DNA from 2 places in the Arthrobacter sp. Y3224055 genome. Region 1 is predicted to be linked to the other one. Evidence: predicted binding sites of a transcription regulator. Region 1 holds the regulator's gene; the other holds the start of a gene.
What was found. Region 1 encodes LexA, which represses DNA repair genes until DNA is damaged. Its sites were predicted from a motif close to TCGAACANNTGTTCGA; they were not measured.
Positions count from the first base shown of each region.

Region 2: AC5RTY_RS02240 (HNH endonuclease signature motif containing protein) is a predicted target of LexA. The motif match lies at 3,935-3,950, and genes of this name have one in related genera.

Region 1 is NZ_JBNHGB010000005.1:21,586-36,292, forward strand. It holds gene AC5RTY_RS12515 ((deoxy)nucleoside triphosphate pyrophosphohydrolase) at 1-191, opposite strand, end outside; gene AC5RTY_RS12520 (MFS transporter) at 399-1,604, shown strand; gene AC5RTY_RS12525 (TrmH family RNA methyltransferase) at 1,638-2,564, opposite strand; gene rplT (50S ribosomal protein L20, sunset domain variant) at 2,610-3,284, opposite strand; gene rpmI (50S ribosomal protein L35) at 3,401-3,595, opposite strand; gene infC (translation initiation factor IF-3) at 3,741-4,811, opposite strand; gene AC5RTY_RS12545 (DUF1844 domain-containing protein) at 5,151-5,570, shown strand; gene AC5RTY_RS12550 (SseB family protein) at 5,672-6,520, opposite strand; gene priA (bifunctional 1-(5-phosphoribosyl)-5-((5-phosphoribosylamino)methylideneamino)imidazole-4-carboxamide isomerase/phosphoribosylanthranilate isomerase PriA) at 6,530-7,270, opposite strand; gene AC5RTY_RS12560 (hypothetical protein) at 7,319-7,480, opposite strand; gene hisH (imidazole glycerol phosphate synthase subunit HisH) at 7,483-8,124, opposite strand; gene hisB (imidazoleglycerol-phosphate dehydratase HisB) at 8,121-8,738, opposite strand; gene AC5RTY_RS12575 (histidinol-phosphate transaminase) at 8,793-9,902, opposite strand; gene AC5RTY_RS12580 (LysM peptidoglycan-binding domain-containing protein) at 9,975-10,328, opposite strand; gene lexA (transcriptional repressor LexA) at 10,625-11,374, shown strand; gene AC5RTY_RS12590 (ATP-dependent DNA helicase) at 11,486-13,525, opposite strand; gene hflX (GTPase HflX) at 13,518-14,707, opposite strand, start outside.
Region 2 is NZ_JBNHGB010000001.1:459,497-474,203, forward strand. It holds gene AC5RTY_RS02230 (transglycosylase domain-containing protein) at 1-1,032, shown strand, start outside; gene AC5RTY_RS02235 (metallophosphoesterase) at 1,035-2,033, shown strand; gene AC5RTY_RS02240 (HNH endonuclease signature motif containing protein) at 2,221-3,921, opposite strand; gene AC5RTY_RS02245 (nicotinamide mononucleotide transporter) at 4,062-4,712, opposite strand; gene AC5RTY_RS02250 (ABC transporter ATP-binding protein) at 4,874-6,670, shown strand; gene AC5RTY_RS02255 (ABC transporter ATP-binding protein) at 6,667-8,475, shown strand; tRNA gene AC5RTY_RS02260 (tRNA-Pro) at 8,629-8,705, shown strand; gene AC5RTY_RS02265 (FAD-dependent monooxygenase) at 8,825-9,982, shown strand; gene AC5RTY_RS02270 (hypothetical protein) at 10,068-10,790, shown strand; gene AC5RTY_RS02275 (phosphoribosylaminoimidazolesuccinocarboxamide synthase) at 10,768-11,724, opposite strand; gene purD (phosphoribosylamine--glycine ligase) at 11,736-13,049, opposite strand; gene AC5RTY_RS02285 (asparaginase) at 13,116-14,120, shown strand; gene AC5RTY_RS02290 (sterol carrier family protein) at 14,142-14,504, shown strand; gene AC5RTY_RS02295 (hypothetical protein) at 14,515-14,707, shown strand, end outside.

The DNA.
Region 1 (14,707 bases):
CCCAGTTCCTCGCGGATTTCGCGGCGCAGGGCGTCTTCGCAGCTCTCCCCCGGCTCCACCTTGCCGCCGGGAAACTCCCACAGGCCGGCCAGCGCCTCCGGCGCGGTGCGCCGGGCGGCCAGTAATCTGTTCGGGGCGTCGCGGGCGTCGAGGATGGCTGCGCCGACAATCTGTTTCAGGCTCGTTTGCACGCGGTTCAGTCTACGGGGCGGGTCCGGCCCGGTTCCCACGGCCCCGGACTATGCCGCAGACCACAGGCCACACGGGTCCGGAATGGGATGCCGTGCCGCCGCGTTGCCGTACAGTGGCAGCCGGCGCCCGCAACTGCCGCCCGTGCCCAGGCCCCGGCATGCAGGCTTGCGCCGGCGCCCAGTTGTCCGTCCGACCGAAAGCCGATCATGAATTCCCCGACACTCGTCACCGCACGGAGGCAGACCGAAAACCGCCGGACGGCGTGGGCCATCGTCGCCTTGGCCATGGGCGGCTTCGGCATCGGCACGACGGAATTTGCCATCATGGGCCTGCTGCAGAATGTGGCGGCCGGTTTGGACGTCTCCATCCCGGAGAGCGGGCACCTGATTTCCGCCTATGCCCTGGGCGTGGTGGTCGGCGCGCCGCTACTCGCAGCCCTCGGAGCCAAGCTTCCGCACAAGCACATGGTCCTGGGGCTGATGGTCCTGTTCACGCTCGGGAACCTCTCGTCGGTGTTCGCGCCCGACTACGCCACGATGCTGGCCACCCGGTTCATTTCCGGCCTTCCGCACGGCGCCTATTTCGGCGTGGCCGCCGTCCTGGCCGCCTCGCTGGTCTCGCCGACCCGCCGCGCGCAGGCGGTCGCCATGGTCATGCTCGGGCTCTCGGTGGCCAACGTCGTCGGCGTCCCGTTGGTCACCTGGCTGGGCCAACAGTACGGCTGGCGCCTGATGTTCGTGGCCGTGGGCATCGTCGGCGCGGTGACGATACTGATGCTCCAGCGCCTGGTTCCCTTCACCCCCGCGCACGCGGAGGCCGGCATCCGTCGGGAACTCGGCGCCCTGAAACGGATCCAGGTCTGGTTGGCGCTGTTGATCGGTGTCGTCGGCTTCGGCGGATTTTTCGCGGTGTATTCCTACATCAGCCCGACCATGACCGAAGTGACAGGCCTCGCCCCGGCCGCCCTGCCGCTGATTGTCGGCCTCTACGGCCTGGGCATGGTCGTCGGCACCTTCATCGGCGGCAAGTTGGCGGACCGCTCGGTGATGGGGACCATCTACCAGGTGATGACGGCAATCATCGTGATTTTGGTGTTCTTCTGGGCGGCCTCATCCATTGCCGCCCTGGCAATTCCCCTCGTGTTTCTCCTCGGGGCCGCAGGATCGAGCCTGATCCCGGCCCTGCAGACACGCCTGATGGACGCCTCCCCCAACGCCCAGACCCTGGCCGCCTCGCTGAACCATTCGGCGTTGAACATGGCCAATGCCCTCGGTGCTTTCCTGGGCGGCCTCGTGATCTCCTGGGGCTGGGGATATGCCGCGCCGGCGCTGGTCGGCGCCGGGCTGGCATCCTTGGGGCTGGTGATCGCCGCTCTCAGCGGGGCGCTCGAGAAACGGCGCAGCCTCGCCTGAGGCGGATCGTGCGGCGGGCCGGCCGGCCAACAGCTAGCCTGCAGGCCCGCGTCGACGCTGGGACCTCGCGGAGGCGTACAGGCAGACGGTGGCCGCCGTGCCGACGTTCAAGCTTTCGGCCTGGCCGTAAACCGGCACGGCGACCCGGTGGTCCGCGGCGGCCAGTTCTTCCGACGACAACCCTTGGGCTTCGTTCCCGAAGAGCCAGGCGGTAGGCGCTGCCAGATCCGGCAAACTGCCGGCCACGCCCTCGTCCCCGGCCGCGGGAGTTTCTCCCAGCCGGGCCAGGGCGCTGCGGTCCTGCAAATCGTCCAGATCGAGGGTGCCGTAGCCGTCGGCTGCCAGCATGGTTGCACCGGCGGCGCGCACGGCCGCCGCCACGTCACCGAAATCGTGACCGTTCACCACCGGAAGGTGGAAGAGTGATCCGGCCGTGGAACGGACGGCCTTGGGATTGTAGATGTCCACGCTGGAGTTGGTCAGGATCACGGCATCGGCGCCGGCGGAATCGGCGGCCCGCAGGATGGTGCCGGCGTTGCCCGGGTCCTGCACGCGGACCATGACCGCCAGCAGCAGGGGTTTGCTTTGCAGGACCTCGTTCAGCGGACGGTCCAGGTAGTGGCAGACGGCCACGATCCCCTGCGGGTTGACCGTGTCTGCCATTGCCGCCAGCACCGCATCGGTGGCCAGCCGCAGCGGCACGCCGTCGGCGAGGTCCGCCAGTTCAGGCGAGCGGTCCAGGCAGGCTTCGGTGGCGAAGACCTCGGCCACGATGCCGCTGTTTCCGGCGCCAAGATGCGCCCGGTGGGCGGACAGGGCCTCGCGGACAGCCTGCGGGCCTTCGGCCAGGAATTGGCGGCGCTTTAAACGCACCGAGCGCCCGGCAAGCTTTGCCACGTCCCTGACCCGATCGGCTCGGGGGTTGGACATGATGGCTTGCGGGCGCCCGGTAGTGCTCATACAGCGACTATAACGTCGCCACATAAGCGTTTATGCATCCGGTGCTTATTCGGCAACCTTCTGGCGGGCCTCGCCGCCGGCGGGCTCGAAACCGGCGGCCTTGGCGGCCTCCACGGACTCGAACCAGTACACGGGAGTGGTGTTCTCGTACCAGGTGGAGCCCGGGACGTGGTACTTCTTGGACTGGTTGCCCTTGATGGTGTATCCGGCGGGAGCGTCCTCGCCGTCAACAGCCTTCACGGCGCCGGCAACTTCTCCGCCTTCAGCGGCGGGCGCGGCAGCCTTGGCGGCGGCCGGAGCGGTCTTGGCGGCGGCGACAGGCTTGGCGGCGGCGGTCTGGCGCTCTGCCGGAGCCGAAGTGTCGGCCGGCAGGGCGTCCTTGGCTACCTGCACCAGAGCGGCGAAGGCGCCGGCGTCGGACACGGCCAGCTCGGCCAGCATGCGGCGGTCGACCTGGACCTCGGCGGCCTTCAGGCCCTGGATGAGGCGGTTGTAGGTCAGGCCGTTGGCGCGGGAGGCAGCGTTGATGCGCTGGATCCACAGGCGGCGGAAATCACCCTTGCGCTTGCGGCGGTCGCCGTAGCTGTACACGAACGAGTGCAGCAGCTGTTCCTTGGCCTTGCGGTACAGGCGGGACCGCTGTCCGCGGTATCCGGCAGCCCGGTCCAGAATGACCCGGCGCTTCTTGTGGGCGTTGACCGCCCGCTTCACACGTGCCACGTGCGTACTCCTTTTGATGATTGGTGCCCGGTGCTCGGCCGCCGCGATCGGCGGCCGGGGGCAAAACTAGCTGGATGGCCCTTGCGGCGTCGCCGCGCGGACCAGAGGGGAGAAAATCAGATGCCGAGCATCTTCTTGATGTTGCGCACGTCGGCCGGAGCAACGATCTTGTCACTGGCAAGGCGTCGGGTCAGCGTGGAAGGCTTGTGCTCCAGGTAATGGCGGCGGTTGGCCTGCTGGCGCTTGAGCTTGCCGCTGCCGGTGAGCTTGAAGCGCTTCTTGGCGCCGCTGTGGGTCTTCTGCTTCGGCATGGCTGCCGTTCTCCTTACGTCTCCTCGGGTCGCTGCCGACCGTCGGCTCGTGCGGTGCCGCAAAACGGGCACCGGCGGTTTACTTGTCTACCGGCACCGGGCACTGAACCGTGCCCGGCGGTTGCCGGATGCTCTCTGTACGGTCTTAGTTCTTGGAACCGGACCGGCCAGCAGGTTTGGGTGCTGCAGGCCGCGCTGCCGGCTTGGGCCGGGCGGCGGGCTTGGGTGCCGCGGGCTTGGCCTCTGTGGCGGGCGCCGCGGGCTTCGCCGGAACCGATGGCTTGGCCTCGGCCGCCGGCTTAGCCTGCGCGGCAGGCTTCACCTGGGCGGCAGGCTTCGCTTGGGCGGCAGGCTTCGCTTGGGCGGCAGGCTTTGCCTGGGCGGCCGGCTTGGCCTGGGCGGCAGGCTTGGCCTCGGCTTCCGGCTCGACCGCAGGCGTGGCCTCGACCTCAACCTCGGGCTCGGCCGCGGCCGCAACCGCAGCCTCGGCTTCCGGCTGCTCCGCGGGCTCGGCCTCGGGCACAACCTCAACCTCAACCGCAGGAGAGGCATCGGCCGGCGCAGGTGCTTGGGCGGTTTCCTCCGGCTGGTTTGCCATTGCGGCAAGGCCTTCCGGCATAAGGTCGCCCAGGCTCTGCGTCAGCGGGTCCTGGTCGGCGGAGGTGTCCACCTTCTGCTTCTTGGCCTCGTTCGTTGCCTTCGCGTCGGCCTTCTGCGCGGCCCGGCGGGCTTCCGCCTTGGCTTCGGCCTTGTTCTTGGTCGGGCCGATCACCATGACCATGTTGCGGCCGTCAATGCGGGGAGTCGATTCGATCACGCCGACCTCGGCGACGTCCTCGGCGAACTTCTGCAGAAGGCGGATGCCCATTTCGGGGCGCTGCTGTTCGCGGCCGCGGAACTGGATCATGGCCTTGACCTTGTCGCCGGCTGCGAGGAACCGCAGCGCGTGGCCGCGCTTGGTCTCGTAGTCGTGCTTGTCGATCTTCAGGCGGAACCGGATCTCCTTGAGCACAGTGTTCGTCTGGTTCTTGCGCGCCTCACGGGCCTTGACCGCAGCCTCGTACTTGTACTTGCCAAAATCCATAAGCTTGCACACCGGAGGCTTTGCCTGCGGTGCGACCTCAACCAGGTCAAGATCCGATTCCGTGGCCAGGCGCAGGGCATCCTCAATACGGACGATCCCAACCTGTTCGCCGTTCGGTCCGACTAACCGCACCTCGGGAACGCGGATACGATCATTGATTCTTGGCTCGCTAATGTGTGGCTCCTGTCACTAATATCGGCTGCCGCTTGCAATGAAAGAAGGCCCCCCATTGCAAACGCAATCGAAGGCCTCGAAGTGGCGGCAGGCGGAAACAAGCTAGGGTTCCACCGGCTGGCCCGGGCACCTCACGCGAGGGTTTCCGGCTACAGCCTGCCGACCTGGACCCGGCAGCTCTGGCTAGCCATACCGACGGGTGGGAGAGGACTCCGCTTGCAGATCGGATCCTGCTCCGCACGTGCTGTGAGGCACATAAGTAACGGGATCCAATTGGTCTGTGACAAGCTTACCAGTATGAGCAGCTCAGATAACAATCCGCAGACCGACGGCCACCGCCACAGCTTCGCGCCCGACGCCGGTCCTGCCTCCAGCCAGGAACAGGAAGTCCTGGGCCAGATGCGCGACATCGCCGAAGTACCGGCCGTGGAAGTCATCACCACCGCGGCAGTCCATCTGATGAGCGCCGCCGCGGTTAAGTGCGGCCTGGCCGCCGGAGACGACGCCGAAGAGCTCAAGGACCTGGACGAAGCCCGCAAGCTGATCACCGCCTTGGCGGGGTTCGTCACCGCTGCCGCGCCGGAAATCGGCAGCCAGCATGCCGGCCCGTTGCGCGATGGCCTCCGGTCCCTGCAGCTCGCCTTCCGCGAAGCATCGGTCATCCAGGACGATCCGGGCAAGGGCCCGGGCGAGAAGTTCACGGGTCCGGTCAACTGACCGGCCCGGGCTCCCAGAACTGAACAAGGACGACGCCGGTGCCACGCACCGGCGTCGTCCTTTGTCTTTGCGCTTCTGGTTGCGGCGTTCGCCGGCGGGGTTCAGCGGGTGAACTTCAGCTCCAGCGAATCAACCCGTTCGGCAAACTCTTGCCGGGACTGGAGCCGCTGTTGGATCCGTCCCGCCAGGGCGCCCAACTCCTCGCGCCCCAGCCCGTCCCGCACCTGCAGGACCAGGCGCAGCTCCGGGCCGTGGCCTCCGCCGGCCACCACGGCTCCATCTGCCGCCCGAACCGCGATCCCGGTCCCGGGCTCCACGAACGAGGCCATGACCGCCTCCTCGCCGCCCGTGGCCTCGGCCACCCACTCCAAGAGCGCCGGATCGCGGTAGGAGGGCACCCACTCGTGCTGTTTGGCCAACGCCCACACTGCCGGCCGCCGGACAACGAACGTCAGGGCGGCGCCCGGATCCATAACCATCAGTTCGGCGTCTTCGGACACGGCCGCCAAGGCCGCCCGCGGCGCCTCCACGGCGACCGGCCGGGCCTGGGGATGCCAGGCTTCCAGGGCGGCCGTGTTACTGAACACCGGCAGCGCCCGGCGCCCATCCGGCGCCTGCAACGTCACCACGGCCATGTCGGCCTGTTTATCCGCTGTCAGGCCGTGGCTGCCCTCGGCCTCTTCTCCCAGCGTCGCCACGATGGGCACGAAAACGCGGGCGTTCGCCAGGGCAGCCACTACTTCCGCTTCGCCGCCGGTTCCGGCGGCAAGCCATTGCAGCGCCGCCTCGTAGCCGGGATCCGCGCTGCCGTCATCGTGGTCGAACTGGTGGAGCGGGTTTCCTTCACCGCTCAGGTCCCGTCCGGCCCAGCTTTGGCCGGCCGAGTCCCCCGCCCCGCCGGCTCCCGCCAGCGCGGCGGCGATATGGGCGGGCAGTTGCTTCTTGCCCATGCTGGTCCCTCAGCGCCGTCCCGCAACATCGAGGGCTTCGGGCAGCGTGAACTTGCCCGCGTACAGTGCCTTGCCCACAATCGCTCCCTCGACTCCGGCCGGAACCAGGTCGCGCAGCGTCCGCAGGTCATCCAGGCTGGAGATCCCGCCCGAGGCAACCACCGGCTTGTCGGTCCGCTCGCACATCTGCCGGAGCAGATCCACGTTGGGTCCGCGCAGCGTCCCGTCCTTGGTCACATCGGTGACCACGTACCTCGAGCAGCCGGCGTCTTCGAGGCGGGCCAGCACCTCCCAGAGGTCGCCGCCATCCTGCGTCCAGCCGCGGGCCGCGAGCGTGGTGCCGCGGACATCGAGGCCGACGGCGATGGCGTCACCGTGCCGGGCAATGGCGCGTGCTGTCCATTTCGGGTTTTCCAGCGCGGCGGTGCCCAGGTTGACACGCGCGGCCCCGAATTCAAGCGCGCGCTCCAATGACGCGTCGTCGCGGATGCCGCCGGACAGCTCCACCTTGATTTTCAGCTCGTCGGCGACGCGGCGCAGCACTTCCGTATTGTTGCCCCGGCCGAACGCCGCATCGAGGTCCACCAAGTGCACCCATTCCGCCCCGTCGTTCTGCCACGCCAGCGCAGCCTCCAGCGGATCCCCGTAGCCGGTCTCGCTGCCGGCTTCGCCTTGGACCAGCCGGACGGCCTGGCCGTCGGCAACGTCGACCGCGGGCAAAAGTTCAAGGATGGAGGTTTGGTTCGTCATGGTTCTTCCGCTTTCTGCGCGCCGTCAGCGGGCGCGGGATGGGTGTGGTTACTCGGCCGGTCCGAGGGTGAGCAAGTAGGCAGCCAGCAGCGACAGGCCGGCCAGGATCCAGAAGACGATCACCAACCACTTGGGCAGCCGCTGCTGCCGGAACGAGATGGCGCCGCCGGCCAGCAGCCCGGCCAGGCCCATCAGGAGGATGCTGCCCATGGCTACCTCAGCGTCTTCAACCAGTTGCGCAGCAGCTCCGCGCCGGCGTCTCCGGACTTTTCCGGATGGAACTGGGTAGCACTCAGCGGACCGTTTTCAACGGCCGCTATGAACGGGGCGCCGTGCGTGGACCAGGTCACCAGCGGCGGCGTCATCGCGGGTTGGGTGACGTCGAAGTTCCAGTGCTGCACACCGTAGGAGTGCACAAAGTAGAAGCGCTCCTCTTCGATCCCGGCAAACAGCCGGCTGCCCTCCGCGGCGTCCACGGTGTTCCACCCCATGTGGGGCACGACCTCCGCCGGCAGCGCTTCCACGGTTCCCGGCCATTCCCCGACGCCCTGCGTGCGGACGCCATGTTCCACGCCTTCTTCGAACATGACCTGCAGGCCAACGCAGATTCCCAGCACGGGCCGGCCGCCGGCCACCCGGCGTCCGATCCAGCGAAGCGCGTCCACGGACTTGAGCCCCTGCATGACCGTGGCGAAGGCGCCGACGCCGGGAACCAGCAGGCCGTCTGCGTCGAGGACGTCGTCGGAGGCATGGCTCAGCGTGACGTCGGCACCCACGTGCTCCAGCGCGCGGACTGCCGAGCGGACGTTCCCGGAACCGTAGTCCAGTACGGTGACCTTGGGCGCAGCCGTCACAGGGCTCCCTTCGTCGAGGGAATGCCCTCGACACGTGGATCGGCTTCGACGGCGGCGCGGAGTGCCCGGGCGAAGGCCTTGAACTGGGCCTCGACGATGTGGTGGGGGTCCCTGCCGCCCAGCACGCGCATGTGCAGGCAGATCTGGGCGTGCAGTGTGATCGATTCGAACACGTGGCGGGTCAGCGATCCGGTGAAATGTCCGCCGATCAAGTGGTACTCCTGGCCTGCCGGTTCTCCCGTGTGCACCAGGTAGGGCCGGCCGGAGATGTCCACGACGGCGTGGGCCAGCGCCTCGTCCAGGGGCACCGTGGCTTCGCCGAAACGGCGGATCCCGGCTTTGTTGCCCAGCGCTTCCTTCAGGGCGTCGCCGATGGTGATGGCGACATCTTCGACGGTGTGGTGCGCGTCGATGTGCGTGTCCCCGCTGGCCTTCACGGTCAGGTCGACGAGCGAGTGCTTCGCCAGGGCGGTGAGCATGTGGTCGTAGAACGGCACGGTGGTGCTGATCTCGGAACGGCCGGTGCCGTCGAGGTCCAGTTCAACCAGCACGGACGACTCGCTGGTGATGCGTTCGAGGCGTGCGGTACGTCCGGTGGTGGTTTCCACGGTCATGGGAGTCCTTTGACGAATTGGTCGACCGGCACGAGCCGGTTCGCTCTTACTAGTTTAGGAGACGGGGCTCGCCACGAGGGCCTTGATGCCGTTGAGGAAGGCTGTGGTCTCGGCCTCAGTGCCGGCGGTTACCCGCAGATGGCCCGGGATCCCGACGTCGCGGATCAGCACGCCGGCTTCCAGCAGTCCCTGCCACACCGAGCGGGGGTCCTCCAGCCCGCCGAAAAACACGAAGTTTGAGTCGGACGGCGCCGGGTCGAGTCCCAGCTCGGCCAGCCCGTCGACAATGCGGTCCCGTTGCGCCTTGATGTCTTCGACGTTGGCCAGCAGCGCATCGGCATGGTCCAACGCGGCCAGGGCCGTTGCCTGCGTAACGGCGGAGAGGTGGTAGGGCAGGCGGACCAGTCGCAGCGCATCGGTAATCTGCGGTGCGGCGGCGAGGTACCCGACCCTGGCGCCTGCCAGCGCGAAGGCCTTGCTCATGGTGCGGGAAACGATGAGCCGCTCCCGCCCCGGCAACAGTGTCAGCGCGCTCGGCGTTCCGGCGTGGGCGAACTCGGCGTAGGCCTCGTCCACGATCACGATGGCCTTGGAGGCTTCCCCCGCTTCATACGCCGCCTCCACGACCTCAAGGCCCAGGGCGGTGCCCGTCGGGTTGTTCGGGGAGCAAAGAACGACCACGTTTGCCGCGGAGCCGGCCACAGCGGCGGCGGCAGCGTCCGGGGACAACGTGAAGTCTGCCCCCCGCGGAACGGCCACATAATCCGTGTCCGTCCCGCTGGCCAGCAGCGGGTACATGGAATAGGTGGGCGGGAAGCTCAGCAGGGTGCGGCCGGGGCCGCCGAAGGCCTGGAGGATTTGCTGCAGGACCTCGTTCGATCCGTTGGCGGCCCAAATGTTCTCTGCGGTGAGGCCGTGCCCCAAGTAGCGGGCCAGCGCCGTCCTCAGCTTCGTGAACTCGCGATCCGGATACCGGTTCAGACCCGCGGCAGCCTCGCTGACGGCCGAGACGATGGCCTGACGGACAGCATCGGGCAGGCCATGGGTGTTTTCGTTGACGTTCAGGAGGACGGGAACCTCCAGCTGGGGCGCACCATAGGGCTCCAGGCCCCGGAGATTTTCCCGCAACGGCAGGCGGTTCAGGCGTTCTAACTGCTCACTCACCGGTCCAGTTTAAGCTTCGGCCCGCCCGGGGCAGGAATCGGGCGGGCCGAAGCAGCTCATATTACGGCTGCCTCAGCGCGCGGACGGGACCAGCAGCTGCTGCCCGGCGTGGACGATGTCCCCCTGCAGGCCGTTCAATTGCGCGATCTCGAAAATGACATCGTGGGGGTTGCGGTCCGGCGCGGACTGCACTGCTATGTCCCACAGTGACTGGCCGCTGCCGACCGTGACGGTCGCCGCCGGCCCCGGCCCCAGCCCCCCGGCGGCGGCCATTGCCGGAGCAGTGAAGAAACCGATCAGGGTCAGGGCTGCGGCCGCGGCGAGCATCAGCGGCAGGCCGATCAGCAACAAACGGCCGCGGCGGGTCAGCCGCAGGCCTGTGCTGGTACGAAGGCCAGCGGGCTGCGGTGCGAGCTGGGCGGACATGGTGCCACCTTTCCGATATTCGATCTATTTCGGCTGGTTTCGATCGTCTTGCAACGGTATTCGAACGTATCTTCGAATACGTCTTCTACAGTTTTAGCACTGGTGATCGAACATTGTCGAGACTCAGTCGAACAAATGTTTGAAATTCGCTACCGCCTCGCCTAGCGTTGTAAGCGTCGGGCGGCAGTAAGAGCAGTGCATCAGCCGCCACCGACAAAACAGTTGAGACAACAGTCCATGTGCGGTTCCGCTACGGCGCCGGCGCAGGGACCACTACGGGGAGACCGGGGCCGGACATGTCGGAAGAGACCACCACCACTGCCGGAGCGAAGCGACGCGGCCGGCCCGTCAAAGTGGGGCGCAGCCTGACGCCGAGGCAGAAGAAGATCCTGGAAACCATCCAGCGCTCCGTTATGTCACACGGATACCCTCCGTCCATGCGCGAGATCGGTGACACGGTCGGTCTGGCAAGCCTGTCCAGCGTCACGCACCAGTTGGCCCAACTGGAGAAGATGGGCTACATCAGGCGCGACCCCAAGCGTCCCCGTGCCATGGAAATCCTGACCCCGCTGACACTCGAGCACGGGGGTGTGGAAATCGTCGGAGTCGATGAACCGCAACAGCTGCGCAGCTCCAGCGGCGTCGCCGTATCCGAGCTGACCACGTCATCCGACACGGCGATGGTGCCGCTGGTGGGAAGGATCGCAGCGGGCGGGCCGATCCTGGCGGACCAGGCGGTCGAGGACGTCATGCCCCTGCCGCGGCAACTGGTGGGACACGGCGAGTTGTTCATGCTCAGGGTCTCGGGCGATTCCATGATCGATGCGGCCATCTGTGACGGCGACTGGGTCGTGGTCCGCCAGCAGCACACGGCCGAGAACGGCGACATCGTGGCGGCGCTGCTCGACGACGAAGCAACGGTCAAGACCTTCCGGCAGCGCGACGGCCACACCTGGCTGTTGCCGCAGAATACCCAGTACGAACCGATTCTTGGCGACCACGCAACCATCATGGGCAAGGTTGTCTCGGTGATGCGGGCCCTCTGACGCGCCCGGTCTCCCCGGTCCGCGCTGCAGCCACCCCGGGATCCCCTGCCCGCACGGGCGGTCCCCGCGCAGGGCCCCGCTCGCTCCGGAACGGGCGTGCCCCCAACCCGTTCAGGCTGAGGCCGTAGCCAGCCTTTCCAAGACCTGGCGGGCCGTGGCGCCGTCCTTGGTACTCCAGAAGGGCGGCAGGGCGCTGCGGAGGAAACTCCCGTAGCGCGCCGTCGCCAGCCGTGAGTCCAACACGGCCACCACTCCACGGTCGTTTGACGCGCGGATCAGCCTCCCGGCTCCCTGGGCCAGCCGCACGGCCGCATGGGTCGCCGAGACCGTCATGAAACCGTTTCCCCCGGACTGCGCCACGGACCGGGTTCGGGCAGTCGTGAGCGGGTCATCCGGCCGGGGGAACGGAATCCGGTCGATGACCACGAGCCGGCACGCGGAACCGGGAACGTCGACGCCCTGCCAGAGCGTCATGGTGCCGAACAGGCAGGTGTCGGGCTCTTCGGCGAATTGGCGGACCAGCGCGCCCATCGACGATTCGCCCTGGCACAGGATGGTCAGGTCGGTGCGCCCGCGCATCTCGGCCGCGGCTTCTTCTGCCGCACGCCGCGAGGAGAACAGGCCCAGGGCGCCGCCGCGCGAGGCCAGCAGCAGCTCCTCGAGTTCATCGAGCTGTTCCGGGCTGGTGCCCCGGCCCGGCTTCGGCAGATGCGACGCCACGTAGAGCACGCCCTGCCTGGGGTAATCGAAGGGGCTGCCCACGTCCACGCTGGAATAGGCGGGCGCGCCGGCTCCGAGCAGTCCGAGCGACCCGGCGACGGCATCGAAGGTCCCCCCGACCGACAACGTCGCCGATGTCAGCACAACGGTATGTTCGTCGAACAAGCCCTCACGCAGCCGGGACGCCACCGAGAGCGGCGCTATGTTCAACGTTGCCGGCTGGTCGTCATTGGCGGCGTAGTCGCCGGCCTCGCCATAGGTGCTGGGACGGGTCGCCCAGATGACCTCCCGGGAGTCCGGAGCGGACAGCAGCCGTTCGGCCAGTTCCAGCACGGCCGCGAGCCGTGAGCGCGCCATCTGCCGTCCGCCGTCCGCTGCCCCCGCACCCTCGGGCTTCGAGTCGGAGAGCGCCGCGCGGGCCGCTTCCCGTACCTGCGCAAGAACCAGCTCATGCTCCTCGCGGAGGCCGGCCGCCAGCAGGCCGGTGGGCACCGACTGCAGGACGTCCTCCAGCGCATCGGCGGCGGAGTTCAAAGGCTCCACGCTGATCCCCGTGTGTTTGCGTGCCGTCGAGGCGGCGGTACGCACCATGGCGGCGGAGAGTTGCCCCGCGACGGCGCTGGTGACGCGGTCCTGCAGCTCATGGGCCTCGTCGATGACCACCACGTCATAGTCCGGGAGTACCGCGACGCCCTCGAAGGCGTTGATGGCCAGCATGGCATGGTTCGTGATCACGATGTCTGCCTCCGCCGCGCGGCCCCGTGCCAGTTCGCTGAAGCACTCGGCGGCCAGGGGACACTTCTGGGCGCCCAGGCACTCCATGGAGCCGACGGAGACCTGTCGCCAGGCCCGGTCGCTGACACCGGGCACCAGTTCATCCCGATCCCCGGTGTCGGTCTCCTGCGCCCACTCGCGCAGGCGCACGACTTCCTTGCCCAGCGCGCCCGAGGCGCCGGAAGCCGACGCTGCGCCGGCCGGAGCAGGATGCGGAACCGCGTCCTCGCCGAGGCTGAACAGCGCCGCCGGCGCGTCCTCGTCCGGAAAGCCGCCCGCGAGCTTGTGCAGGCAGAGGTAATTGTTCCTGCCCTTGAGCAAAGCGACGTCCAGCGGCCTGGGCAGCTCGTCGGCGACGGCCTCCAACAGCCGGGGCAGGTCCCGCTTGACGATCTGCGATTGCAGCGCCAACGTTGCCGTGGAGACGATCGCCGGCTTCTCCCCCTCCAGCGCCTGGACCATGAGCGGCACCAAGTAGGCCAGCGACTTGCCGGTGCCTGTGCCCGCCTGCACCAGCAGGTGTTGCCGGCGCTCGAAGGCCTCGGCCACTTTCGCCGCCATCTCGTGCTGGCCGGCACGGTGCTGCCCGCCCATCTCCTGTACGGCGACGTCAAGCAGCCGCAGCGCCTCACCGGCGGGAACCTGGAGGTCAGTCATGCCGGAGGAACTGTTCCAGCTCCGATGCCAGACCCTCGCGCACCATCACGTCGAGCCGCGTGCCGTCCCCGCCATGCTCCATGGAGAGGATCTCGGCGTCTTCATTGTGCAGGCGGCTAATCACTTCGCCGCGGTCGTAGGGCACCAGCAGCTGCAGCTTCACACTGGGCCGCGGGATTGTCTCGCTGACGAGCCGAAGCAGCTCATCAATGCCCTGCCCGGTCCGCGCCGAGACCACGACGTGCCGCGGTTCACGCTGGCGCAGTCGCTCGACCACGAACGGATCGGCGGCATCGGCCTTGTTCAAGACGACGATTTCCGGAATGTGCCGTGCTTCGATTTCGGTCAGCACCTCGCGCACCGCGGCGATCTGGCCCTCCGGGTCGGGATGCGAGACGTCGACGACGTGCAGGATGACGTCGGCGTCGGCAACCTCCTCCAGGGTGGAGCGGAAGGCTTCCACCAGCTGCGTCGGCAACGACCGGACGAAACCTACCGTGTCGGCGAGCGTGTAACCGATACCGTCCGGTGTTTCCGCCCGGCGGACGGTCGGATCCAAGGTGGCGAAGAGCGCGTTCTCGACCAGCACACCCGCATCGGTCAGGCGGTTGAGCAGCGACGACTTGCCGGCATTGGTGTAGCCGGCGATTGCCACCGACGGCACGGCATTGCGGCGGCGGTTGGCGCGCTTGGTTTCCCGTGCGGGCTTCATGCCGGTGATCTCCCGGCGCAGCTTCGCCATCCGGGTACGGATGCGCCGGCGGTCCAGCTCGATCTTCGTCTCACCGGGCCCGCGGGAACCAATGCCGCCGCCGGCCGCCCCCACCCGGCCGCCGGCCTGCCGGGACATGGACTCGCCCCAGCCTCGGAGCCTGGGCAGCAGATACTCAAGCTGGGCCAGCTCTACCTGGGCCTTGCCTTCGCGGCTCTTGGCATGCTGAGCGAAAATATCCAGGATGAGCGCGGTGCGGTCAATGACCTTGACCTTCACGATGTCTTCCAAACCGCGGCGCTGCGACGGCGAAAGCTCGCCGTCGACAATGACCGTGTCGGCGCCGGTGGACATCACAATGTCGCGCAGTTCCTGGGCCTTGCCGGAGCCCAGGAAAGTCCCCGGATCCGGCTTCAACCGGCGCTGGACAATACCGTCCAGCACCTCGGAGCCGGCTGTCTCGGCCAGCG
Region 2 (14,707 bases), on a different contig from region 1:
GTCGCCTGGCTCGAAGCGGGCAAGGCGCTCAACGCGTCGGTCGACGCGCGCCGGACGGAGTACCCGGCGCAGTACAACTGGAACGCGAGCTGCCTGCCCCCGGACGCGTGGTTCAGTGAGTGGGACTTCCAGAATGCGCTGCCAGGTTTCGAGCGGACCATGACCGCCAGCCAGGGCCTGACGTGGTCGATCAACTCCGCTACCGCAGCCATGGCCGCGCAGCTGGACCTCTGCGACATCCGGGATGCGGCAACGCGCCTCGGCGTCCGGACGGCGACGGACAAGGAACCGATCAGCATTGAGCACCCGTCCTTCATCATCGGCACGACCAACGTGTCCCCGATGACGATGGCGGCTTCGTTCGCGGCGTTCGCCAGCGGCGGCGTGTACTGCAAGCCGATCGCGCTGACCTCCGTGACGGACGCCCAGGGCAACAAGTACGAGGTGCCGAAGAAGTCCTGCGAACGGGCGATCTCGGAGGAAGTAGCTGCTGCCGTCAGCGTCCCGCTGGAGAACCTGGTCAACCTGCAGCTGGGAGGAATCCATCCGATTGGTGTTCCCGCCGCTGTCAAGACCGGCACGACCGACAAGTCTGAGTACACCTGGACGGTGGGTTACACTAAGGGCATCTCCACTGCTTCCTGGGTGGGCAACCCTCATGCCTACAAATCGATCAACAACATCCCCATCAACGGCGTGACGCGCGACTACGTGGACGGTGCGACCATTGCCGGCGGGCAGTGGACCGATTACATGGAGAAGGTCGCCGGCCTGTACAAGACGGGCGAGTTCGGCTCCGCGCCGAGCAGCATGATGTATCCGCCCCGACCGGTCCAGACCCCGGCACCCGCCGAGTCGAACAACAACTCGAATTCCAGCAACAGCAGCGACGACGGGGATTCGGGCGGCGGCTCCGGTGACTCCGGCGGTTCCGGTGACTCCGGCGATTCCGGCAACGGAAACGGCGGAGGCAACGGCAACGGCGGGGGTAACGGAAACGGCGGAGGCAACGGCGGAGGAGGCAACGACTAACCGTGGACACTGACTTGTTGCGGGCACGGCTCCGGACCGCAGGCACGCTGGCCCTGGGGGCCACGGCTGCGGGCGGGGCCGCGCTCGTCTACGGCTCCGTTATCGAGCGGAACCTCTTCAAGGTCCGCGAAGAAACGCTGCCCATCCTGCCCGCCGGACGAGGCCCTCTGAGGATCCTGCACCTGTCCGACATCCACATGACTCCCGGGCAGACGCTGAAGCAGAGGTGGCTGCGGCAGCTGGCGTCGCTGGAACCGGACCTGGTGGTCAACACCGGCGATAACCTCAGCCATCATCAGGCGGTGCAGCCCCTGCTGGACTCGCTGGCACCGCTCATGGATGTTCCGGGCGTGTTCGTCCCGGGCTCCAACGATTACTACTCCCCGGTGATGAAGAACCCGTTCTCCTACCTCACCGGCCCCTCCACTCAGCCCAAGGACTACGCGGAGCGTGAACTGCCCTGGCGGGAGATGCATGCGGCTTTCGGCACCGCGGGCTGGATCGACTTGACCAACCGGCACCAGTCGGTGGTGGTGGACCGGGTGCGGCTGGACTTCACGGGGGTTGACGATCCGCACCTGCAGCGCGACCAATATTCGGGTTTCCCCAACGGTTCGACATCCGCCGATGAGGCCGCATTTCTGCGGATCGCGGTTGCCCACGCTCCGTACCAGCGGGTGCTGGACCGGTTCACTGCCGACGACGCCGACCTGATGCTGGCCGGGCATACCCATGGTGGCCAGGTCCGCTTACCCGGCTACGGGGCCTTGACCAGCAACTGCGATCTGCCCACGTGGCGCGCCCGGGGGCTGACGTACTGGGAGCACGAGGGGCGTAGCGTCCCGTTGAACGTGTCGGCCGGGTTGGGAACGTCGCGTCTGGCTCCGGTGCGCTTCGCCTGCCGCCCGGAGGCTGTGCTGCTGACACTGACACCGGCTAATCCGGCCGGCGAAGTCCCTGCCGAAGGCCGCCCCACCGGGCCCGGCCCCGGGCTCAGCTGAGCACAGAAGCACGCTGTGCGGCTGGTCTCACACCAGCTCTGACCTTCTTCTCTGCAGCCCACTAATGCATCGTTAAATGCGCCCCGTGTGCCCGCCCGCTAAGACTTCCTCAGCAGCGCCCTGCGCGCCCGCCCGCTGAGACTTCCTCAGATGTGCCCTGTGCGCCCGCCCGCGCCGAATCGCTAGGTCAGGCTAGGAGTGGTTGGGGTGGGACGTGGGTGTGCCAGTAGGAGTTGCGCAGCGGTTTGCGGCGCGGGTCGATGTAGTCCGGCGGGGTGAACCAGGGGATGCCGTCGACGACGTTGATGTCCCAGTTGCCTTGCTCGATCAGGTCGTGGTGGAGCAGGCAGAGGCACACCCCGTTGTTGACGTCGGTGCGGCCGCCGGCCCACCACGGGATGATGTGATGGGCTTCGGTCCAGAACGCGGGCATGCTGCACCCGGGGAAGGCGCAGCCCTTGTCCCGGGCGACCAGGGCCCGGCGGATGGCGCGGTTGAAGAACCGTTGGGACCGGCCCAGGTCCAGGATCTCGCCCTCGGATCCCAGGACCGCCGGGATGATCTCGGCGTCGCAGGCCATCCGGCGGACCGTGGTGGCCGAGACCGGGCCGGTGAAGACCGCGCTGCCGCCGCCGGAGAGCAGCCCGGCCAGCTGCTCGTACCCGGTGGTGACGATCACTTGGGTGCGGTGCCCGCCCGAGTCCGGAAGCCTGGCGGTGTTCAGCGCGATCCGGCACGCCCCGACCAGGCCCGCGAGCAGCTTCTGCGCCCGGGTGGCGTCATCCATCGCCTCCACCACGGCCGAATCCACTGCCCCGCGGCCATCAGCCCGTGCAGACGCAGCATCTTCTGCCGCGGTCATTTCAGGGCCGGCAGCGTCAGTGCCTGCATCGGTGTTTCCCCCGGTGCCGGCGCCGGCGGATCCTGCCGTGTCACCTTCTGTTCCGCCGTTGGCGGCGGCTTCGATGGCGTCGGGGCGGATCCTTGGGTTCGCGGCGCTGTTCATCACGGTGGCGAGGGCTTCGTACTGGGCGTCGGTGGTGTTGATGACGAACTGGTGCAGCCCGCGGCGCCGGCCGCGGTAGAACATGCCCTGCCGGGCCCGCAGTTCCTCCTCGGACGGTTCGGCACCGTCCTGGTCGACGACGGTTTCCCACGCTCTGGCCACCATCACCAGGGTGTCCGCATCGGCGTCCACGGCCTGCCGGACCAGCGACGCTTCCATCGCCTGCAACGCCTCCGGGCTACCGGCGTGGCGGGCCCGGTCCAGGGAATCGACCACCAGGGCCGCGGACTGGCCGCTGACCTCACCGCCGGCCATGGCCTCGGCCAAGACCGGCAGCGCCGGCGCACCCGGTTCCCCGTTCAACCGCACCGGCGCGGTGATCGCCTTGCCGACCCGCAGCCGGCGCCGCGCCTCGACAATCCCGATTCCCAGCCGGGAGCGCAGATACTCCGCCGTGTTCGCGAACTCCGTCTTGCGGCGGCGCCGCACCCGCTTGGACCCGGACCCCTCCGGGGCCGCTGCGTCCACGCCGCCGGTGCTGATCGCCGCCGCCGGGTCCGCCCACTCCCCCGCCCCCGCGGTGCCCGACGCGGCGGCACCGGGCTCTGCGCCGGCCCCGGCGCTTGCTCCGAGTCCTGACACCGTTGCATGTTCCCCGTTGGCGGCGATGTCCGCCCGCTCCACCGCGTGGGCGCCGACGGCCTGCAGGAACTCCACGAGCTTCGAAGCACCCTCGACCGCCGCCACCGTGTTGGCCAGGTCCCGGGTAGACAGGGACGACAACTCAACGGGGAAGCGGTCGGCGACATCCTGCAGCAGGACACACGCCTGGTCCAGAGATGCTTCCATCTCCCCGGTGCGTTCCAACGGTGCAAGAGCCATACCACGATTTTATTCGTACACAGATTCGATAGCCATCAAAAGGGCCCAGTGTGTAGGAGTAGTGCCCGAGGGCCGCGGTCCAAGCCGAAGCACAATGCTGGGGGAAGCACGGCGCCAAGCCGAAGGACGGCGCCGCGATGCTACGTCGAAGCGGTCGTCTCCGCGTGCGCCTCGCGCCATTTGGACCAGCCGTACAGACTCAAAATTCCCAGCAGGACGGTGAACACGATGGCGTCAAGTGCAAAGAGGACCTGCGGGTTTGCGTTCGCTGCCAGTCTGGTCAGCCCCATCAGCGAGAGGGCGACGCCGATCCACCACGCTTCGATAACGCCGCGCGCGAGACCGAGGTACAGCAGCGGAGTCAGGAGGCTAACGACCGCCGCTTCAACAATCGCCCATGGGTCCGCCATGTGCATCAGCATCATGGGCAGCACGTCGATGCCGAAGAACAGCAGGACGAGCACGATCAGCCCGGCCGCGGCCAGCCAGTCGGACCGCTCTACCGGGTGGACCGGAACCCCGCCGGTCGCCCGCTGTCGGCGCGACCGCCGGCCCCATCGCCACCGCCACCATCCGTAGGCGGCCACCGCAGGCAACATCAGGACGGCCAGGCTAAATGCGCCAGCCACGCCCATCAACACCATGGACAGGACCGGTTCCGCCAGCAGCACCAGCCAGCCGGCCGGTTTCCGCAGCACCAAGAGCAGGACGCCGGCCACCCGCAGCAGCGGAAAGAGCATTGACATCCACAGGAACACCCCGAAGCCGTTCGCGACGTCCGTCAGATCCATGCCCGCCCCCGTTGGTGAATGGTTCCGCACAGCCTAGCAAGCATCGGTTTCCCAACGCGTCGGCTCGGCCCGGGCCAACAGTGACCAGCACCTCAATGCGGTCGCTAGGATAGTTGCTGCAGTACACGAAGCCCTCCGAACCACTGCAACGAATCGACCACATGACTGAGTTATCCCTTTGGCGCTCGATCGCCCGGCTCAAACACTATGTCCGGCCCATCCTCCCCCGGCTGATCCTGGGATTCTTCAGCGCCCTCGGCGCCAGCCTGGTGGCACTGGCCATTCCCCAGGTCTTGCGCGGCCTGGTGGACACCATCCATACCGGCGGCCGCCCCTCGGAAGTTTGGGGCCCCGCCGTCGTCATTGCGGTGCTGGGCGTGGCCGAGGCAGGCCTGGTGTACTTGCGGCGCGTGTTCGTGATCGCGCCCGCCACGGACGTGGAGATGGGCATGCGCACCAGCTTCTACCGGCACGTGCAGCATCTGCCGGCCGCCTTCCATGACCGCTGGGGCTCGGGCCAGCTGCTTTCCCGCTCCATGGCGGACCTGGGCCTGATCCGGCGTTGGCTGGCGTTCGGCTCCCTCATGCTGGTGGTCTCCTTCGTGACGGTGGTCGCGGGGCTGGCGCTGATGTTCGCGCTGAACCAGTTGCTGGGACTGATCTTCCTGGCCGCCGCCGTGCCCCTCGTCTGGCAGGGGTTCCGCTTCCGTACCGCGTTCGGCGCTTCCTCCCGGCTGAGCCAGGACCAGGCGGGCGACCTCGCCACCACCGTGGAGGAATCGGTGCACGGGATCCGGGTGCTCAAGGCCTTCGGCCGCGGCAAGTACGCGCTGGAGAACTTCCACGGCCAGGCCGAAGAACTGCGTCAGACCGAACTGGCCAAGGCCCGCACGCTGTCCAAGTTCCTCGCTACCGTCGTGTCACTGCCCGATCTGGTGCTGGGCGCCGCGTTGGTCATCGGCATCATGCAGGTCTCCGGCGGGCACATGACCGTGGGCGACCTGGTCGCCTTCTTTGCCACCGCCGCCGTGGTGGCCGGTCCGGTGGAAGCGATCGGTTCCCTGATGGGCATGACGCTGACGGCGAAGACCGCCCTGGACCGGCACTTCGACGTGATGGATACGAAGAACACCATCATCGACCCGGACGTTCCCGCACCGGCCGGCCCCGTGCGCGGGGAACTGCGCCTGTCCAACGTAGTCTTCCGCTATCCCGACGCCGCCGCGGACGCGGCCCCGGTTCTCGACGGCGTGGACCTGCACGTGCGCGCGGGTGAAACCCTGGCGCTGGTAGGGGTCACCGGCTCGGGCAAGAGCACCCTGCTGCAGCTGATTCCCCGGCTGTACGACGTCACCTCCGGCGCCGTGTTACTGGACGGTACGGATATCCGTCATCTCCCGCTGGCCGAGCTGCGCGCCCGCGTGTCGGTGGCCTTCGAGGACTCCACGCTGTTCTCCACCTCGGTCCGCGACAACGTGCTGCTCGGTGCCCGCCCGGGCCGCGAAGATCCCGAAATCCTCCTCTCGCGGGCGCTCGAGGTGGCGCAGGCCGGGTTCGCCTATGACCTGCCGCAGGGCGTGGACACGCGGATCGGCGAGGAAGGACTGAGCCTGTCCGGCGGGCAGCGGCAGCGGATCGCCCTGGCCAGGGCCATCGCCGCGCAACCGGCCGTGCTGGTGCTGGACGACCCGCTCTCGGCCCTGGACGTGCGGACCGAAGAAGCGGTGACGCAGCGGCTGCGGGAAGAACTGCGCGGCACCACCACCGTGATCGTGGCCCACCGGCCCTCCACCGTGGCGCTGGCCGACAGGGTGGCGTTGCTGCAGGACGGCCAAATTACGGCGGTCGGCAGCCACTCGGAGCTGCTGCGCAGCAGCACACACTACCGGTACGTGATCGCCTCGCTGGTGGCCGAGCCCACGGTTGAAGACGTCCTGGACGCAAAGGAAGCCCGATGAGTTCCATGACCGGGGTCGCCGGCGAAGACAACATCAACCTGGACCAAACCGACCGCAGAGCCGTCAGGCGGCGCTCCCTGCGGCTGCTGGGCGAACTGGTGTCCCCGCACAAGCGGCTGTTCGCGCTATCCATCGTGCTGGTGGTGGCCAGCAACGCCGCCCGGGCGGCCGGTCCTGTGCTGGTGGCCTTCGGTATCAACAATGCGCTGCCGGCCTTCACCGGCGGCGACACCATGCCCCTGGCGCTGGTCGGCGCCGCCTACGCCGCCGTCGCAATCGCCGGTGGATCCCTGCTGGCGGCCTACATCTACGTCACCGCCCGGCTCAGCCAGGCCATGCTGCTGGCCCTGCGGGTCCGGGTCTTCCGGCACACCCAACGGCTGAGCCTGGAGTTCCACGAAACCTACACCTCCGGCCGGATCATCTCCCGGCAGACATCAGACCTGGAGGCGCTGCGGGAACTGCTGGACAACGGCGTCACCCAGCTGACCTCCGGCGTGATGTTCATGCTCTTCACCGCCATCAGCATCGCCGGACTGGACTGGAAGAGCGGGCTGATCATCCTGGTCGCCGCCATACCCATCGCCTTCGTCACCCGGTGGTACCAAAAGGGCTCCGAGCTCGCCAACCGCGCCTCCCGGGTGGTGTCGGCCCGGCTGATCGTGCACTTTGTGGAAACCATGACCGGCATCCGGGCCGTCAAGGCCTTCCGCCGCGAGCACGACAACTCCGACCGCTACAACGAGCTGGCCGCCGACTACCGCGGCGCGACCCTGCGGAACATCAGGTACTTCGGCGTGCTCCAGCCGGTGCTGAACGGCGTCGGCAACCTGACCGTGGCCGTGGTGCTGTTGATCGGCGGCTTCCGGGTGCTTGACGGCGATCTTGCCATCGGCACCCTGGTCGCGGTGCTGCTGGCCACCAAGCAGGTCTTCCGCCCCACAGAACAGATCGCCATGTTCTATAGCTCCTTCCAGTCCGCGGCCTCCGCGCTGGAGAAGGTCTCCGGGCTGCTGGAAGAAGAACCAACCATCGTCCCCCCGGACCGCCCGGTCCCGCTCAAGGACGCCCGCGGGGCAATCCGGTTCAGCGATGCCGTCTTCGGCTACGGCGACGGGCGGGTGGTGCTGCCCAGGCTGAACCTGGACATTCCCGCCGGCCAGACCGTCGCCGTCGTCGGGCAAACCGGGGCCGGCAAGTCCACCGTGGCCAAACTGATCGCCCGCTTCTATGACCTGACCTCCGGGTCGCTCACCCTGGACGGGATCGAGCTGCGGCAGCTGTCCAACGAAGACCTGCGCCGCGCCGTCGTGATGGTCACGCAGGAAGCGTTCCTGTTCAGCGGCAGCGTCGCGGAGAACATCGCCCTGGGCAACCCGGAGGCCAGCCGAGCGCAGATCGAGGACGCCGCCCGGGCCGTCGGCGCCCACGAGTTCATCCTGTCTCTGCCCGAGGGCTACGACACCGACGTGAACAAGCGCGGCGGCCGCGTCTCGGCCGGCCAGCGGCAGCTCATCTCCTTCGCGCGCGCGTTCCTGGCCGACCCGGCGGTGCTGATCCTGGACGAAGCCACCGCGTCGCTGGACATACCCAGCGAGCGCCAGGTCCAGGAGGGGCTGCAGACGCTGCTGGGCAACCGCACGGCACTGATCATCGCGCACCGGCTTTCCACCGTCGAGATCGCCGACCGGGTGCTGGTCATCCACGAGGGCCGGGTGGTCGAGGATGGGCCGCCGGCGGAACTGATCGCCGGCGACGGCCGCTTCGCCCAACTGCACGCCGCGTGGAAGGACTCGCTGGTCTGACCGGGGCCGGGTCTGACCGAGGCCTAGCCGGGCCGCGTCCGGTCTGACCGAGGCCTGCCCGGGCCCTCGCCGATTTCTCCTTTGGGGGCTGTCTCCGCTATCCTTGAACAGTTGCTTTCGCGGCCGTCACGACGACGGCGGGGGCGACGGTATCGGGGTGTGGCGCAGCTTGGTAGCGCGCGTCGTTCGGGACGACGAGGTCGCAGGTTCAAATCCTGTCACCCCGACCAATCACCGGGAACTCCCGCTGCTCTTCGGAGCGGCGGGAGTTCTTGCTTTTCCGCTCCCGGAACCGGTTTGTACCGGACGAAAGTTGTGAACCCGGCCCAAAAGCGGGAAGTATGGACCCATGGGGTCTCTGCAGCGCTCGGCGCTCATCGTAGGGGCCGGAATCGGCGGGCTCGCCACTGCGCGGGCCTTGCAACGAACCGGCTGGAAAGTCCACGTGGTCGAACGCGCCGGAACGCTGCAGCAGCTGGGCACCGGGCTGACGATCTGGGCCAACGGGACGCGCGCCCTGCAGCGGCTCGGCGTGCTGGACGCCTTTGAAGAGGCCTCCCTCCCGGTCGGCGGCAGCTCGCACGACCAGTTCGGCAACGTGGTGTCCACGTTCAGCAGCGACGACCTCCGGCAGCGCTACGGCCACCCGCTGCGTTCCATCCACCGCTCGGACCTCACCACGCTGCTGAACGACTCGCTCTACGTCAACACGGTGCATCTGGGTTTGCAGGCGGTGAAGTTCCGGCGCGATCAGCACGGCGGGACGGTCACGCTGAACAACGGCGGCTCCCTGCACGCGGACCTGGTGGTCGGCGCCGACGGCCTGCGCTCGCTGGTCCGCCACGACCTAATCGGCGACGGCGCCCCGCGGGCCTCCGGCATCACCGCCATGCGCGCGGTCTGCCCGATCGGCGACCTCGATCCGGGCTGGCTGCCCTGGGGCGAGTCCTGGGGCAACGGGGAGGTCTTCGGCATGATCCCGCTGCCGGGCGGCCTCATTTACTGGTACGCCACCATGCCCAACCACGTGCTGGCGCAGGACGACGAGGTCCTCTGGCGCACCCTGGCCCTGCAGCGCTTCGAGGGCTGGCACCCGGCCGTCCGGGCGGTCATCGGCGCCACCAAGAGCCAGGACATCATGGCGCACGAACTGTTCGACCGGAAACCCGCCGCCGTCTGGTCCGGCAGCCACGCCACCCTCGTGGGCGACGCCGCGCACCCCATGCTGCCGTTCCTCGGCCAAGGCGCAAGCCAGGCCCTCGAGGACGCGGTCGCGCTGGCCGGCGCGCTGAACGCCGACTGGAACATCACCACGGCCCTGCGCAACTACGAACGGGCGCGGGGCCCGCGCACGGCCAAGGTGGTCGAGCGCTCGCGCAAGATGGCGGCCATGGCACGGCAGCAGAAGCCGTGGAAGCAGAAGCTCCAGCGGACGGTGATGAGCAAGGCGCCGCAGGCCCTGGTCTTCAAGCAGTTGGACGACGTCGTCGGCCGCGTCGACAAGTGAGCCGTAGGCGCCGCCTCGCCCTCACCATTGACTCTGCCCGCGCCCCGTATTGGAATGGAAGATAACTCCGTCAGCAGGGGTGCCGATGTTCCTCGCAGAGTTCGCGCAGCTGGCCGTCGCCACGGCCGTGCTGGCTGCCGTGGTTTTCCTGACCTCCTACACGGTGGAACGCGGCCTGCGCCGCCGCCCCGATCCGGACACCGCGTTCTGGTACTGCTTCTCCGGGCTGTGCTGCGCCCTGGCCGTGGTGCTCGCCGCCGCGGCCGTCTTCCCGTCCGCCGTGCCGCTCTGGCTGCTGCTCGCTGCCGGCTGCGCCGCGCCCGCCGTCTGGCGGATCAGCCGTACGGCCGCCGCCGCCATCCGCTACCAGGACAGCCGGGACTGGCATGAAGCCGCGGCCCGGCATGACGGCCTCCGGTCCCGCTGGCTGGCCTATGAACTGGATCCGGCGCTGGCCATCGATTACCCGGACATGTCGGACGTCTCGCGCCCGGCCACCGCTGCCATGCTCCGCGCCCTGAAACGTGCGGACGCGCTGCGTTCCCTAGGTCCGGCCGACGACGGCGGTGCCGGCGGCTATCCCGCGGCCGTCGCCGAAGCCGCGGCCCGGCTGGCGGCCGCCGAGCTCGCGGCCGGCCGCCTCCCGGAAACCGCTCCCGGCTCCCCCGCGGGCCCGGCCGGGCTGCCGGCCGGCCCTCTGCCGGCCAGCGGGCTGCCGGCCGGCCCTCTGCCCGACCCCATGGGCGCGGCCGGGAGCACCCGGCCCGGCCCCGCGCCGCTGCCGATCAGGCGAACGTCCGCCCGGTGAGCCGTTCGTAGGCTTCGACGTAACGCGCCCTCGTCTTCTGCACGATGTCCTCCGGCAGGGCGGGCGGCGGGGCGTCCGAGTTCTTGTCCCAGCCGGAGGCGGGCGACGTCAGCCAGTCGCGCACGAACTGCTTGTCGAACGACGGCTGCGCCCGGCCCGGCTCGTAGGTGTCCGCGTCCCAGAACCGCGAGGAGTCGGGGGTCAGCACCTCGTCGCCGAGCGTGATCTCCCCCGTCGTGGGATCGACGCCAAACTCAACCTTGGTGTCAGCCAGGATGATTCCCCGCTCCCGGGCGATGGCTTCGGCGCGCGTATAGATCTGCAGCGTCTTATCGCGCAGCCGGGCCGCGGTCTCCGCCCCGACGGTCTGGACCACCGCGTCGTAGGTGATGTTCTCGTCGTGCTCGCCCACCTCGGCCTTGGCCGAGGGGGTGAAGATGGCGGGCTCCAGGCGGGAGCCGTCCACCAGGCCGGCGGGCAGCGGCAACCCGCACACGGTCCGGGATTGCCGGTACTCGGCGAGGCCGGACCCGGTGAGGTAGCCGCGGGCGATGCATTCCACCGGGTACATGTCCAGTTTCTTGCAGACCATCGCCCGGCCGGCGACCGCGTCGGGCACCTCGGTGGACACCACGTGGTGCGCCACCGGGTTGTCCCCTTGGGCGAGCTGTTCGAACCACCACAGGCTCAGCTGGGTGAGGATCCGTCCCTTGTCCGGGATCTCGCTGGACAGCACGTGGTCGTAGGCGCTGATCCGGTCGCTCGCCACCACCAGCACGGTGTCGTTGCGCCGGTCCAACAGGCCTTCGGCGGCGATGTCGTCGCTGGCCGTTTCCACCTGCTGCGGGGCGGCCGGGACGTACAGGTCGCGGACCTTGCCGGAGTAGACGTGCTTCCAGCCGGGCAGTTCGAGTACTTCGGGGGCAAATGCCATGGTTGACGTCCTCAGTCTCTCTGTGCGCCGGCCCGGGAGTTCGTGCCGGACGCGGGCACCTTGATCTTGCCCTCGGCCGCCAGCAGGGCAATGTCGCTGCGGTACTGCGCCCCCTCCAGGCTGATGGCGTCGATGCCCTCGTAGGCACGTTCGCGGGCTTCCACCAGGTCTTCACCCAGGGCGACGACGGCGAGCACCCGCCCGCCGGCGCTGACCACCTTGCCGTTCCCGTCCAGGGCGGTCCCGGCATGGATCACGTGCACGTCGGTCAAGGCATTGGCCTTCTTCAGGCCGCGGATCCGATCCCCGGTGCGCGGAGTTCCCGGGTAATTCTCTGCCGCCAGCACCACCGTGACGGCGGACCGCCTGGACCAGACCAACTGTTCGGTGTCGTCCAATTCCCCCTTGGCGGCCGCCAGCAGCAGCCCGCCCAGCGGTGTGCGCAGCCGGGCCAGTACCGCCTGGGTTTCCGGGTCCCCGAAGCGGGCGTTGAATTCGATCACCCGCAGGCCGCGGCCGGTCACGGCCAGCCCGCAGAACAGCACGCCCACGAACGGGGTGCCGCGGTGGGCCATCTCGCGGATGGTCGGCAGCGCGACGCGGTCCATGACTTCGTCCACGAAACCGGGCGGCAGCCAGGTCAGCGGCGTGTAGGCGCCCATGCCGCCGGTGTTCGGGCCCTCGTCGCCGTCGAAAATCCGCTTGAAATCCTGCGCCGGTACCAGAGGGATGGCGCGTTCGCCGTCGGAAATCACAAACAGGGAGACTTCCGGGCCGTCGAGGAATTCCTCGATGACCACGGAACCGCCGGCGTCGAAGCAGGCCTGGGCGTGCGCCAGGGCGGCATCGCGGTCTTCGGTCACCACCACGCCCTTGCCGGCCGCCAGCCCGTCGTCCTTGACCACGTAGGGGGCCCCGAACGAATCCAGGGCCTCGGCCGCCTCGTCGGCGTTGGTGGCAACATGCGCCATGGCGGTGGGCACGTTCGCCGCGGCCATGACCTGCTTGGCGAAGGCCTTGGAGCCTTCGAGCCTGGCCGCTTCCTTGCTGGGGCCGAACACCGGGATCCCCGCCGCGCGCAACGGGTCGGCCACGCCGGCGGCCAGCGGGGCCTCCGGGCCCACCACCACCAGGTCGGACTCCAGCCGCCGGGCCAGCTCGGTCACCGCCGCCGGGTCGCCCGCATCCACCTGGTGCGTGGGCACCAGCTGCGCGATGCCGGCGTTGCCGGGGGCGGCGTGCACCTCGGTGACAAAGGGATCGGCCAGCAGGGAACGGATTATTGCGTGCTCGCGGCCGCCGGGGCCGATCACAAGTACCTTCACAAGGAACTAGCCTACTGGTCGCGGGGCGGAGCCTCGAAGTTGTTGCACCGGCCCTAAACTAAGTCCATGCCCGAGACATTCAAAGCCGCGGACGCCGTGGAACTGGCCGTCGTTGAACGCAACGGTTTCATCGAGTCCCGCCATCTGGGCTCCGCGGTGGTCATGGCCGCCGACGGCACCGTGGTGACCGAACTCGGCGACATCACCGCACCGATCTTCCCGCGTTCAACCCTCAAGCCGTTCCAGGCCCTGGCCGCCATGCAGTCCGGCGTCCCGCTGCGCGGCGACCAGGTGGCCCTGGCCTGCGCCAGCCATGTGGGGTCGCTGGAGCACATGGACGTGGTGGAGGGCATGCTCAAGGCCGCCGGCCTGACCGACGCCGATCTGCGCTGCCCGCCGGCCTGGCCGCAGGACGAGCAGGCGCGCGGCTGGCTGGTCCGCACCGAACGCGGCCAGCAGCGGCTGTCCTTCAACTGCTCCGGCAAGCACGCCGCCTTCCTCTGGGCCTGCGTGGAGAACGGCTGGAACACCCACACCTACCTGGAGCCGAACCACCCCCTCCAGCGCCGCGTGATGGAGGTCATCGAGGAGTACGCCGAAGAAAAGATCGAGCACATCGCCGTCGACGGCTGCGGCGCCCCGGCACCCGCGCTGTCGTTGACCGGACTGGCCCGCGCCGTCGGGAAGCTGGCGAAGGCGCCCGCGGACAAGAACGCCGATGCCCGCGCCGCCACCATCGCCACCGCCATGCTGGACTACCCGTGGGCGGTGCACGGCTGGGGCCAGGAAAACACCGTGGTGATGGAGCACCTGGGGGTCGTTGCCAAGTCCGGCGCCGAGGGCGTGATGGTGATGGCCACGCCCAACGGCGTCTCGGTGGCGGTGAAGATCCTGGACGGCAGTGGCCGCGCCGGTTCCCTGATCGCGCTGACCCTGCTGGCCGCCTGCGGCGCCGTCGACGTGGAGAAGGTGGGCCAGGTGCTGGAGGACGTGGTCAAGCCCGTCCTCGGCGGCGGCCACCCGGTCGGCAGGCTGCGGCTGGCACCGCCCATGGTCGCGCTGCTGGACTGAGCCCCGGAAGGACCTTAATCGATGGGAGTACGACGCCGGATCCCGGCTCCGGAGGGCGACGCCGCCGTGGGTGCGTGGCGCGGCGGCGCCACGGACCGGAAGACCACTGCCACGGCGGTGCGGTACGCGTTGGAGGAACTGGCCGAGCGTGCCCCCGGCAACAGCGTGGAGGTGCGGGTGCCGCCGTTCGGCGTCGCCCAGTGCATCCAGGGCCCCCGGCACACCCGGGGCACACCGCCGAACGTAGTGGAAACCGACCCCGCCACTTGGCTTGCCCTGGTGACGGGGGCGCTCGGATGGGACACCGCCATCGCCGAGGGCAGGGTCGCTGCCTCCGGGCTGCGGGCCGAACTGGCGGACAAGCTGCCGCTCTTCGCCCGGTAGGCTGGATCGTATGACTTCTGAGCAAGAACCGGCTCGCGACCGCAGACCCATCGAGCCGGAGCGCCGCGACGTCACCGTTCGCCGGGCGCCGAAGTACGCGCCCTTCATCGCCGTCTGGGCCGTGCTGGGCGTCGTGCTGGCCGCCGTGTCTGCCTACACCGGGCCGGAGAACGCGGAGTTCACGCGCGGCACCGTTTTCGCCT